Regions from separate parts of the Streptomyces sp. NBC_01723 genome, predicted to be linked through region 1. Evidence: riboswitches for the same ligand, from Rfam matches in the RefSeq annotation. Region 1 holds a riboswitch; the other holds the start of a gene.

Region 1 (5,330 bases):
CGGGTCTCGCCTCCGGACACGCCGTTCTCGTCGCGGACCTGAGCGCGGAGACCGGCTGGCAGCTACAGGATCCCGACCGCGCGCCCAGGGTCCTCGCCTACGGCATCCACTCACTGGTCTCCGTTCCCCTGCGCGCCCGGGGCGTCGCGCTCGGCGTGGCCAACTTCTGGCGCGGTGCGGGCTCCGAGCCGTTCACCCGGGAGGACCTGTCCATCACCGAGGAACTGGCGTCGCGAGCCGCGGTCGCCATCGACAACGCGAGGCGCTACCACCGCGAGCACACCGTCGCGGTGGCTCTGCAGCGCAGCCTGCTGCCGCACGGACTGCCGGTGCAGAACGCCCTCGACATCGCCTACCGCTACCTGCCGGCGCAGGCGGGCGTGGGCGGCGACTGGTTCGACGTGATCCCGCTGTCCGGCGCGCGGGTCGCCCTCGTGGTGGGCGACGTCGCCGGTCACGGTCTGCACGCCGCGGCCACCATGGGCCGGCTGCGGACCGCCGTGCAGAACTTCGCCGGCCTGGACATGGCTCCCGACGAGCTCCTCGGCCACCTCGACGAACTGGTGACCGGCCTCGACCGGGACCGCGCCGAGACGAGCAGCGGTTCGGACATCGTCGGTGCCACCTGTCTCTACGCCGTGTACGACCCGGTCTCCGGTGACTGCACCATGGCCCGCGCCGGGCACCCGCCGCCGGCCGTCGTCCGCCCGGACGGCAGCGTGGACTTCCCCGAGCTGCCGCCCGGCCCTCCGCTGGGCCTCGGCGGCCTGCCCTTCACCCCGGCCGAGTTCCGGCTCCCCGAGGGCAGCCGGCTCGTCCTGTTCACCAACGGGCTGGTGACGGACCGGGGCCGGGACATCGAGGCGGGCCTCGACCAGCTCCGCAGGCGGCTCGCCGGCGCGGACCGGACGCCGGACGAGACCTGTGCCGTGCTGCTGGACGCGCTGCTCCCCGACCGCCCCGACGACGACATCGTCCTGCTGGTGGCCCGGACCCGGGCCTTCCCCGCCGACCGGGTCGCCGAGTGGCACGTGCCGCGTGACCCCGCGGCCGTCGCCGGCGTCCGGGCCGACGCGACGCGCCGACTCAGCGAGTGGGGCCTCGAGGAGACGGCGTTCACCACCGAGCTGATCCTCAGCGAGCTGGTCACCAACGCCATCCGGCACGCGGCCGAACCGGTGCGCGTCCGGCTGCTGCTCGACCGCAACCTGATCTGCGAGGTCTCCGACGGCAGCAGCACGGCACCCCACCTGCGCATGGCCGCCACCACCGACGAGGGAGGCCGCGGCCTGTTCCTCGTCGCCCAGTGCGCCACGCGCTGGGGCACCCGGTATCACGCGCAGGGCAAGGTCATCTGGACCGAACAGTCCCTGAACCCGCTGGACACCGACGGCCCGTGACCGCCCCCGCTACCCCGCCGGACAGCAGTCGCCGCGCTTCGAGCCGTTCGGCGCGCGGTAGTAGAGGCAGCAAGTGCGCGCCGGAACGTGAGATCCGGTCCGGTGGTCGAGGACGATGCCGTGCAGGAACACGCAGGCCAGGGCGGGCGACCAGAGGCGTGCCGCGTGACCGAGGCGGGCGATGGACACGCCGATCCGCGCTTCCGGCGCGCGGTGGCGGTGCGCGACGGCCTCGGCGAGGTCGGTGAACCCCGCGCGTAGGAGGGGCCGACCGGATGCCGGTCGGCATCTCCACCCCCGACGCGCAGGACGGAGAAGCCCTCGAGGGCGGTGACGTCGGCGGGCGGCATCTGAACGTTTCCGGACACCGGGTGCTCCTCGTGAGCGCCGAGTCAGGAGGCCGGGCCGCGTCGCGGGGGCGTGATGGCGTACAGGTCGAGGATGTCGGGCCGCGGTGCGACACCTGGGCCGCCGGCGCGGACCCAGTCGGCGATGTCCTCGGTGGCGTCGGGGTCGTTGACCAGTCCGAGCCAGACGGGACGGGCGCCGGCGGCGCGGCCCGCCGCGGAGGGCTGGACGACGATCACGTTGGCCTGTTCGCACACGTCGAGGCAGTCCGACACCCGCACGGGCACCCGGGCCCGCAGACGCGTCGTCTGCGCCGCGTGATCGACGCCGATGATCTTCGGGGTGCCGCAGCAGCAGTCCCGGCAGACGACGACGCGCGAGGGCGTCGGGTCCGCGGGTGCGCCGGGCGTCGCCCCGGCCGGGCCGGCGTGGGCGGGCATACGGCATCGTCCCTCTCCCCGGGGAGATCCGCCCCGGTGGTCCGTCGAGGAGGCGACCGCGTGAGTCTCCTGGCTCTCGGGTCGTCGCTCGCCCCACCCCTTCCCACCCGGTGCGGGCAGTGGTCGTGTGGGGGCTCGCTCGCCGATCACAGTGGCGGGACCGCGCCGGATTCGCACCGGCTTCCTCGGGCCGCCGTCGCCCAATTGCTCCGGGCATCCTCGCATCCCGGCCCCGGAGCTGTCAGCGGGGCCCCGCTCCGCCCTTCAGGCGCTGGTCCGCAACCCGCTCGCCGAGCCGTACCTGCTCGGCGTCTCCTCCGGCGCCTCCCTCGGCGCGGTCTCGGTCATCGTCTTCGGCGTCGGCGTCCTCGGCCCCCTGTCGCTGTCGGCCGCCGCGTTCGCCGGCGCCCCCGGCGCGCTGGTGATCGTGCACGCCACCGCCCGCACCGGGGCGCATCACCTCGACGCGCCTGGTCCTGTCCGGGGTGGCGGTCGCGGCGGTGCTCACCGCCGTCCTCGACCTGCTGCTGCTCACCACCGACCACGGCGACGAGGCCCGGGCGGTGCTCGCCCGGACCCTGGGCGGTCTCGGCGGCGTCAACTGGGAGACCCTGTGGCTGCCGGAACTGGCGGTGCTGCTGGGCATCGGCGTGCTCCTGGTGCAGGCCCGCAACCTCAACCTGCCGCCGGCCGGTGAGGAGGCGACGCGCCGCGACCGACCTGTCCGTCGAGGGCGTCACCCTCACCGCCGGAGCACGCCACCTGGTGCGCGACGTCTCGCCGACCGCCTCGGCGGGCGAGGTGATCGGCCTGGTCGGTCCCAACGGCAGCGGCAAGTCCAGCCTGCTGAGGGCCGTCTACCGCGTCCTGCGCCCGGACACCGGTACGGTCCGCGTCGACGGCGCCGACACCTGGTCGATGCCCGCGCGGCGACTCACGCGCACGGTGGCGGCCGTGGTGCAGAACTCGGCCACGGACTTCGACCTCGCCGTCCGGGAGGTCGTGGCCATGGGCCGGACGCCGCACAAGCGGATGCCGGCCGGCGACACGGCGGAGGACGCCGCCGTCATCGACCACGCCCTGGCCGTGGTCGACGCCGACCGGCTGGCCGACCGTCCCTTCGACCGGCTCTCCGGCGGCGAGCGCCGGCGGGTCCTCATCGCCCGCGCTCTCGCCCAGCGGCCCGCCCTGCTGGTCCTCGACGAGGCGACCACCAACTCGCCGTCCGCCATCAGCTGGACGTCCTCGACGTGCTGCGCCGGCTGTCGGCGACCGTGCTGCTCGCCCCGCACGACCTCAACCTGGCCGCGTACTGCTGCGACCGCCCCCACGTCCTGCGCGAGGGGGAGGTCGCGGCCTCGGGCCCGCCGGCCGAGGTGCTCACGCCGTCGCTGCTCGCCGACGTGTACGGGGTCGTGGGAGGGGAGAGCGTGCATCCGCGTACGGGCGCGCCCCAGGTGACGTTCGTGCCCGGCGAGCGTCCGAGCGACCTCCCGACCGAGCGGCCGCGCTGACGCGCCGGGGCCACGTCGCGAGCGGGCCGCGTCAGTTGTTCACGTCCTGCTCGAAGTCCTCGGCGCAGGCGTCCCGTTCGCTCTGCGAGTCGGCGTGCTGGACGCAGTCGTCGAAGTCCTTGAACTCGTCCGAGTTGAGGATGGACGCACCGATCGCGATGATCACCACGGAGGCGATCAGACCGAGCACGCCGAGTACGGCGCCGACGATGGACATCCCACGGCGCGGCGCCCGTCCGCCGCGCGCCCTGCGCGCGCCGATGATGCCGAAGATCAGGGCCAGCAGACCGAGCAGGGCCCCGCCGATGACGGTCCAGAAGAGCAGGAGGGCCAGGATGCCGAGGACGAGGGCGGCGACCGCCATGCCGTTGGAGCGCCTCATGCCGGCGTCGTGGTGCGTCTGGTGGGCGTCGCCGGAAGATGCGGGGTGTTCGGGAAACGACACGTCGTCACTCTCATCTCTGTTTCCGTCCGGTTGAGTTGCCGTACGTGCCGGATGCCCCGATGTCGATGACGGATGCGTGGGAGGCCGGATCCGGCGCCGTGTGCGCCGCGCCTGCCGGCCCGCACCGGGACGGGCGGGGCCGGCGGGAGCCTGCTCGCCCTCCGGGCCGCGGACCGGATGCACGAGCGGGCGGCCGGGCGGTCGCGTGGGCCGGTCTCCGGCCGCCCGGGTCGACCGGCATCCGAGAGGGCGGCGGCTACGAACCACGAGTGAGGGTTGTGCGGCGACTCGCATCCGTCGCCGTGGGACACGGTGCGGGCGGGATTACCCGTTCAGCCTGGACTTCCGCTACGGCTGGGACGGCATCGACGACGGGAGTTTCGACTTCCCGCCGGGCACCACCTGGTTCGTCGGCGGGAGACTCTCCCGGTACGGCGCGGCGAAGGCCTCGTTCTGTCAGGGCATGGCCGCGAACGGATTCACCGCTCGCGGCCCATGACGGGGTGACCGGGCGGACCGGCGGGCGGGTGGGCCGCGGTCCGCCCGCTTTCGCCCGGGGTCACCGCCTCCCGCGACGGGGAGCCTTCGCCGCCGAGTACGGCGCCCGGGCGCCGTCCGCCGTACTCGGCAGGGCGCTCCGCACGGCCGCTTCCTCTCTCGCCGCCTGCTCGGGGTGTCTCGCCGCCCAGTAGGGGTTGTCGTGCGAGAGCTTGCTGGAGACCCGGCCGTACATGCCGAACGTGGCGATGAACAGTCCCATGACGAAACTGAAGATCACGTTGCTCATGCCGAAGCCCAGGATGTTGGCCGGACGGTCCAGCACGAAGATGTGCGCGAAGCCGCTCAGGAAGAAGAGCGCGCCCACCACGATGTTGAGGGTGGAGGCGACGTTGCCGCCGATCACCGCCCCGCCGAGCAGCGCCAGTCCCACCACGGTGGAGATGACGCTGAGGGCGACGTTCGTGGTCATTCCGGCGACCATGCCGCCCCCCGTGCGGAACGGGCTGAGCGCGTCGGCGAAACCGAGGGCGGCGAAGGCCAGCAGGACGAGACCGCAGAATCCGGCACCGTAGCGGTAGACGCTCGCCAGGTGGTGGTCGACGGGCAGTTCGTCTCGTAGCTTCATGCACCTGTTTCGCCGGCCGCCCCCGGATCGGATGCGCCGGTACGCCGTTCACCCGGG
Region 2 (5,330 bases), 1.4 Mb from region 1:
ATCTTCGCCGCCCTGGTCGGCGCGATCCTCTGGAACCTGCTGACCTGGCTGGTCGGCCTCCCGTCCAGTTCCTCGCACGCCCTGATGGGCGGTCTGATCGGTGCCGCGGTCGCCTCGGCCGGCGTCGGCGCGGTCAACGGCGACGCGCTCGTCACCAAGGTGCTGATCCCCGCGATCGCCGCCCCGATCGTCGCCGGTGTCGCGGCGCTGCTCGGCGCACGGCTGACGTACAAACTCGGCCGCAGGGCCGACGGCAAGGCCGCCGCCAAGGGCTACCGCGCCGGGCAGATCGCCTCCGCCGGGCTGGTCTCGCTGGCCCACGGCACCAACGACGCCCAGAAGACGATGGGCATCATCACCCTCGCCCTGGTCGCCGGCGGCGCGCTCGCCCCCGACTCCGACCCGCCCCTGTGGGTCATCCTCTCCGCGGGTATCGCCATCGCGCTCGGCACCTACCTCGGCGGCTGGCGCATCATCCGCACCATGGGCAAGGGCCTGACCGACCTCCAGCCGCAGCAGGGCTTCGCCGCCCAGACCAGCGCCGCGACGGTCATCCTGGCCTCCTCGCACCTCGGCTTCTCCCTCTCCACCACGCACTCGGTCTCCGGTGCGGTGATGGGCGCGGGCCTCGGCCGCAAGGGCGGCGTGGTGCGCTGGTCCACGGCCACCCGGATGTTCGTCGCGTGGGGGCTGACGCTGCCGGCCGCGGCCCTGGTCGCCGCGATCGCCGAGTGGGTCTGCCGCATGGGCGACTGGGGCACGGCGCTCGTCGCGGTCTTCCTGATCGCCTCCAGCGCCGCCATCTGGCGGATCTCCCGGCGCGAGGTCGTCGACCACACCAACGTCGTCGACCCCCACGAGCCCGAGCCGGCCGGTGTGGTCACCACGGCGATGGCCGCCGTCTCCCCGCCCCCGGTGCACCTGGCCGAGGAGCTGCCGGCGAACCCGTCCGAGGCCAAGCCCGCGTCGGCCGCCACCACCGTCTGAGCCCGCGTCCCGGGTACGAAGGAAGCGAACCCCCATGAGCATCGACTGGGCAGCACTGGGCTCCGTCTTCGGCGTCAGCCTCGTGGCCACCGTGGCCCTGGTGGGCCTGTTCACCCTCGGCATCGCCGGTCTCTCCCGCCAGGAGCGGGCCACCGCCGAGGGCGGCTCCGCGGCCCTCGCGGTCACCGGCGCGTACGCGTGCTTCGCGGCCTGCGCGGCGGCGGTGGCGTACGGCATCTATCTGATCGTCGCCTGACCCACGGCACACCCCGGGGCGGGGCGCGGGACGGACTCCGACCGTCGCGCGCCCCGCCCCTTCGTGTACCGGCGCACACCACCCGTGTGTGGGGCTTCGCACACTCCCCCGCCGCAGGTCAACGCCAGGTTGACGGGTGTTCTCGCGCCGTGGTGGACTTCCGGGGCCATCTACGGCGGCAGGAGAGGAAGCCCGGTGCGATTCCGGCGCGGTCCCGCCACTGTGACCGGGGAGCAGACCCCGGTAGCCAGGAACTCTCACCGCCGGACTCTTCGAACCAGGGCGTGGACACCCTGAGTGAGGACGCGACGCGATGCCCGGCTGCCGATCTACGTTCAGTACCAGGTGCTCCCCTGCCCGTGTGACCGGCTGAACCCGTGCGTGCCGGACGCGTCTTCGCGTACGGCGCCGCCGCCGGTCTGCTCGGTGACCTCCTCCTCGGCGACCCGCGCCGCGGACATCCGGTCGCCGCGTTCGGCCGCGCCGCCGGTGCCGTGGAACGGGTGCTGTGGCGTGACCACCGGGGCTGGGGCGCGCTGCACACCCTGGTGTGCGCCGGCGGCGCCACCGCCCTGGGCTCGGCCGCCGCGCGCGCCGTACGCCGCTCCCCCGCCGCCTCGGTCGCGCTGACCGGCGCGGCCACCTGGGCCGTGGTCGGCGGTACGTCGCTGGCGCGCGAGGCGCTCTTCATCGGCCGGGCCCTGGAGGCCGGGGACGTCGAGGCGGCCCGGGCGCGGCTGCCGCACCTGTGCGGGCGGGACCCGCAGTCGCTGGACGCCGACGGGATCGCGCGGGCGGTCGTGGAGTCGGTCGCCGAGAACACCTCGGACGCCGTGGTGGGCGCCCTGGTGTGGGGTGCCGTCGGCGGAGTGCCGGGGCTGCTCGGCTTCCGGGCGGTGAACACCCTGGACGCCATGGTCGGCCACAAGTCGCCCCGCTACCGGCGGTACGGCTGGGCCTCGGCCCGCCTCGACGACCTCGCGGGCTGGCCGGGCGCCCGGCTGACCGCCCTGCTGACCACCGTGGCCGGCGGCGATCCGCGGGGCGCCGTACGGGCCTGGCGCGCGGACGCCGGACTCCACCCGAGCCCCAACGCCGGTCCCGTGGAGGCGTCTTTCGCGGGCGCCCTCGGGGTGCGGCTCGGCGGGACGCTCTCCTACGGCGGGCGGGTCGAGCACCGGCCCGTGCTCAACGGGGCGGCGGGGCGCGCCGTCCGGGCCGGTTCCGGCGACATCGAACGGGCCGCACGGCTCTCCCGGCGCGTGGGCTGGCTGGCGCTCGGCGTGTGCGCGGGCGCCCGGCTGCTGGTGCGCGGGGCCGTCAGGAAGGGACGTACGTCATGAACGGTGGACTCCTCGTCGCCGGCACCACCTCCGACGCCGGCAAGAGCGTCGTCACGGCGGGGATCTGCCGCTGGCTGGTGCGCCAGGGCGTGAAGGTCGCGCCCTTCAAGGCGCAGAACATGTCGCTCAACTCCTTCGTGACGCGCGAGGGCGCGGAGATCGGGCGGGCGCAGGCCATGCAGGCCCAGGCCTGCCGGGTGGAGCCGACCGCGCTGATGAACCCGGTGCTGCTCAAGCCCGGCGGTGACCGCAGCAGCCAGGTGGTGCTGCTCGGCAGGCCCGTCGGCGAGATGACCGCCCGCGGCTACCACGGCGGGCGGCAGGAGCGGCTCCTCGGCACGGTGCTCGACTCGCTGGCCGAGCTGCGCGGCACCTACGACGCGGTGATCTGCGAGGGCGCGGGCAGCCCGGCCGAGATCAACCTGCGCCGCACCGACATCGTGAACATGGGGATCGCGCGGGGCGCCGGGCTGCCCGTGCTGATCGTCGGCGACATCGACCGCGGGGGCGTCTTCGCCTCCTTCTTCGGCACGGTGGCGCTGCTCTCGCCCGAGGACCAGGCACTGGTCGCCGGGTTCCTCGTCAACAAGTTCCGCGGCGACGTGTCGCTCCTGGAGCCCGGCCTCGACATGCTGCACGGGCTGACCGGGCGGCGGACGTACGGGGTGCTGCCCTTCCGGCACGGGCTCGGCATCGACGAGGAGGACGGGCTGCGGGTGTCGCTGCGCGGCACGGTGCGGGAGTCGGTGGTCGCGCCGCCGGTCGGCGAGGACGTGCTGCGGGTCGCCGTCTGCGCGGTCCCGCTGATGTCCAACTTCACGGACGTGGACGCGCTGGCCGCCGAACCGGGCGTGGTGGTGCGGTTCGTGGACCGGCCCGAGGAACTGGCCGACGCCGACCTGGTGATCGTGCCGGGGACGCGAGGGACGGTCCGGGCGCTGGAGTGGCTGCGCGAGCGGGGGCTGGCGGAGGGCATCGCGCGCCGGGTGGCCGAGGGCCGGCCCGTGCTCGGCGTGTGCGGCGGGTTCCAGCTCCTCGGCGAGCACATCGAGGACGACGTCGAGTCGCGCGCCGGGCACGTCGACGGGCTCGGACTGCTGCCCGTGCGGGTGCGGTTCGCCCGCGAGAAGACCCTGACGCGCCCGGTGGGCGAGGCCCTGGGCGAACGCGTCGAGGGGTACGAGATCCACCACGGTGTCGCCGAAGTCCTGGGCGGCAACACGTTCATCTCTGATGACAACGGACACAGCCTGGACGGCTGCCGGGTCGGTCAGACCTGGGGCACGCACTGGCACGGCTCGCTGGAGTCGGACGGCTTCCGGCGGGCGTTCCTGCGCGAGGTGGCCGCCGCCGCGGGCCGCCGGTTCGTGCCGGCCCCCGACACCTCGTTCGCCACGCTGCGCGAGGAGCAGCTCGACCGGCTCGGCGACCTGATCGAACAGCACGCGGACACCGACGCGCTGTGGCGGCTCATCGAGTCCGGCGCGCCGCCCGCTCTGCCCTTCGTGCCACCGGGGGCGCCCGCATGAGCCCGAGGGAACCCGAACGCGACGCACACGACGAGCGCGACTCGCGCGACGTGGAGGACGACAACAAGTGACCAGTACCCCGTTCCCGTTCACGGCCGTCGTCGGCCAGGACGACCTGCGCCTCGCGCTGCTGCTGAACGCCGTCTCCCCGGCCGTCGGCGGCGTGCTGGTGCGCGGCGAGAAGGGCACCGCCAAGTCGACGGCCGTCCGCGCGCTCTCGGCGCTGCTGCCGGCCGTGGCGGTGGTCCCGGGCTGCCGCTTCTCCTGCTCCCCGGGGTCGCCCGACCCGGGCTGCCCCGACGGTCCGCACGAGCCCGGGACGGCCACCGAGCGTCCCTCGCGGATGGTCGAACTGCCCGTCGGCGCCTCCGAGGACCGGCTCGTCGGCGCCCTCGACATCGAGCGGGCGCTCGCGGAGGGCGTGAAGGCCTTCGAGCCCGGGCTGCTGGCCGCCGCGCACCGCGGGATCCTGTACGTGGACGAGGTCAACCTCCTCCACGACCACCTGGTGGACCTGCTCCTCGACGCCGCCGCGATGGGCGCCTCGTACGTCGAGCGCGAGGGCGTGTCGGTGCGGCACGCCTCGAAGTTCCTGCTGGTCGGCACCATGAACCCCGAAGAGGGCGAGCTGCGCCCGCAGTTGCTGGACCGGTTCGGGCTGACGGTGGAGGTCTCCGCCTCGCGCGAGCCCGACCAGCGGGTGGAGGTCGTACGGCGCCGGCTCGCGCACGACGACGACCCGGCCGGTTTCGTGGCCCGCTGGGCGGACGAGGAGGCCGCCGTACGGGCGCGGATCGTGGCGGCCCGGGAGCTGCTGCCGTCGGTGACGCTGGGCGACGCGGCGCTGCGGCAGATCGCGGCGACCTGCGCCGCCTTCGAGGTGGACGGCATGCGGGCCGACATCGTGATGGCCCGGACCGCGACCGCGCTGGCGGCCTGGGCCGGGCGGACCGACGTCCTGGCGGAGGACGTCCGCCAGGCGGCGCTGCTGGCACTGCCGCACCGGCGGCGGCGCAACCCCTTCGACGCGCCCGGCCTCGACGAGGACAAGCTCGACGAGACGCTGGAGGAGTTCGGCGACCAGGGCGAGGACGACCCCGATCCGGACCCGGACCCCGGTCCCGACGGTCCCGGTGGCGGTGGTGGACGTCCGCCCGAGGAGGGGCCGCAGGGCGGTGCGGACGACACGGGTGTCCCGCCCGAGGCCGGTACCGG

Evidence for each region. A riboswitch is a leader RNA that binds a small molecule or an ion and turns the genes downstream of it on or off. The one in region 1 is predicted to bind cobalamin.
Region 2: it holds a riboswitch for cobalamin, as region 1 does, so the genes downstream of both, OIE75_RS08555 (cobalamin biosynthesis protein) here and OIE75_RS01670 ((2Fe-2S) ferredoxin domain-containing protein) in region 1, are expected to answer to the same signal.

Annotation. Positions count from the first base shown of each region.
Region 1 covers NZ_CP109171.1:364,477-369,806, forward strand. Annotated here, with positions in the region: gene OIE75_RS01660 (SpoIIE family protein phosphatase) at 1-1,400, shown strand, start outside; gene OIE75_RS01665 (hypothetical protein) at 1,521-1,661, shown strand; gene OIE75_RS01670 ((2Fe-2S) ferredoxin domain-containing protein) at 1,793-2,188, opposite strand; cobalamin riboswitch at 2,252-2,374, opposite strand; partial or broken gene OIE75_RS01675 (iron chelate uptake ABC transporter family permease subunit) at 2,445-2,892, shown strand; partial or broken gene OIE75_RS01680 (ABC transporter ATP-binding protein) at 2,993-3,649, shown strand; gene OIE75_RS01685 (DUF4190 domain-containing protein) at 3,734-4,147, opposite strand; gene OIE75_RS01690 (DUF4383 domain-containing protein) at 4,707-5,273, opposite strand.
Region 2 covers NZ_CP109171.1:1,792,437-1,797,766, forward strand. Annotated here, with positions in the region: gene OIE75_RS08545 (inorganic phosphate transporter) at 1-987, shown strand, start outside; gene OIE75_RS08550 (hypothetical protein) at 1,022-1,243, shown strand; cobalamin riboswitch at 1,380-1,519, shown strand; gene OIE75_RS08555 (cobalamin biosynthesis protein) at 1,621-2,586, shown strand; gene OIE75_RS08560 (cobyric acid synthase) at 2,583-4,115, shown strand; gene OIE75_RS08565 (putative cobaltochelatase) at 4,183-5,330, shown strand, end outside.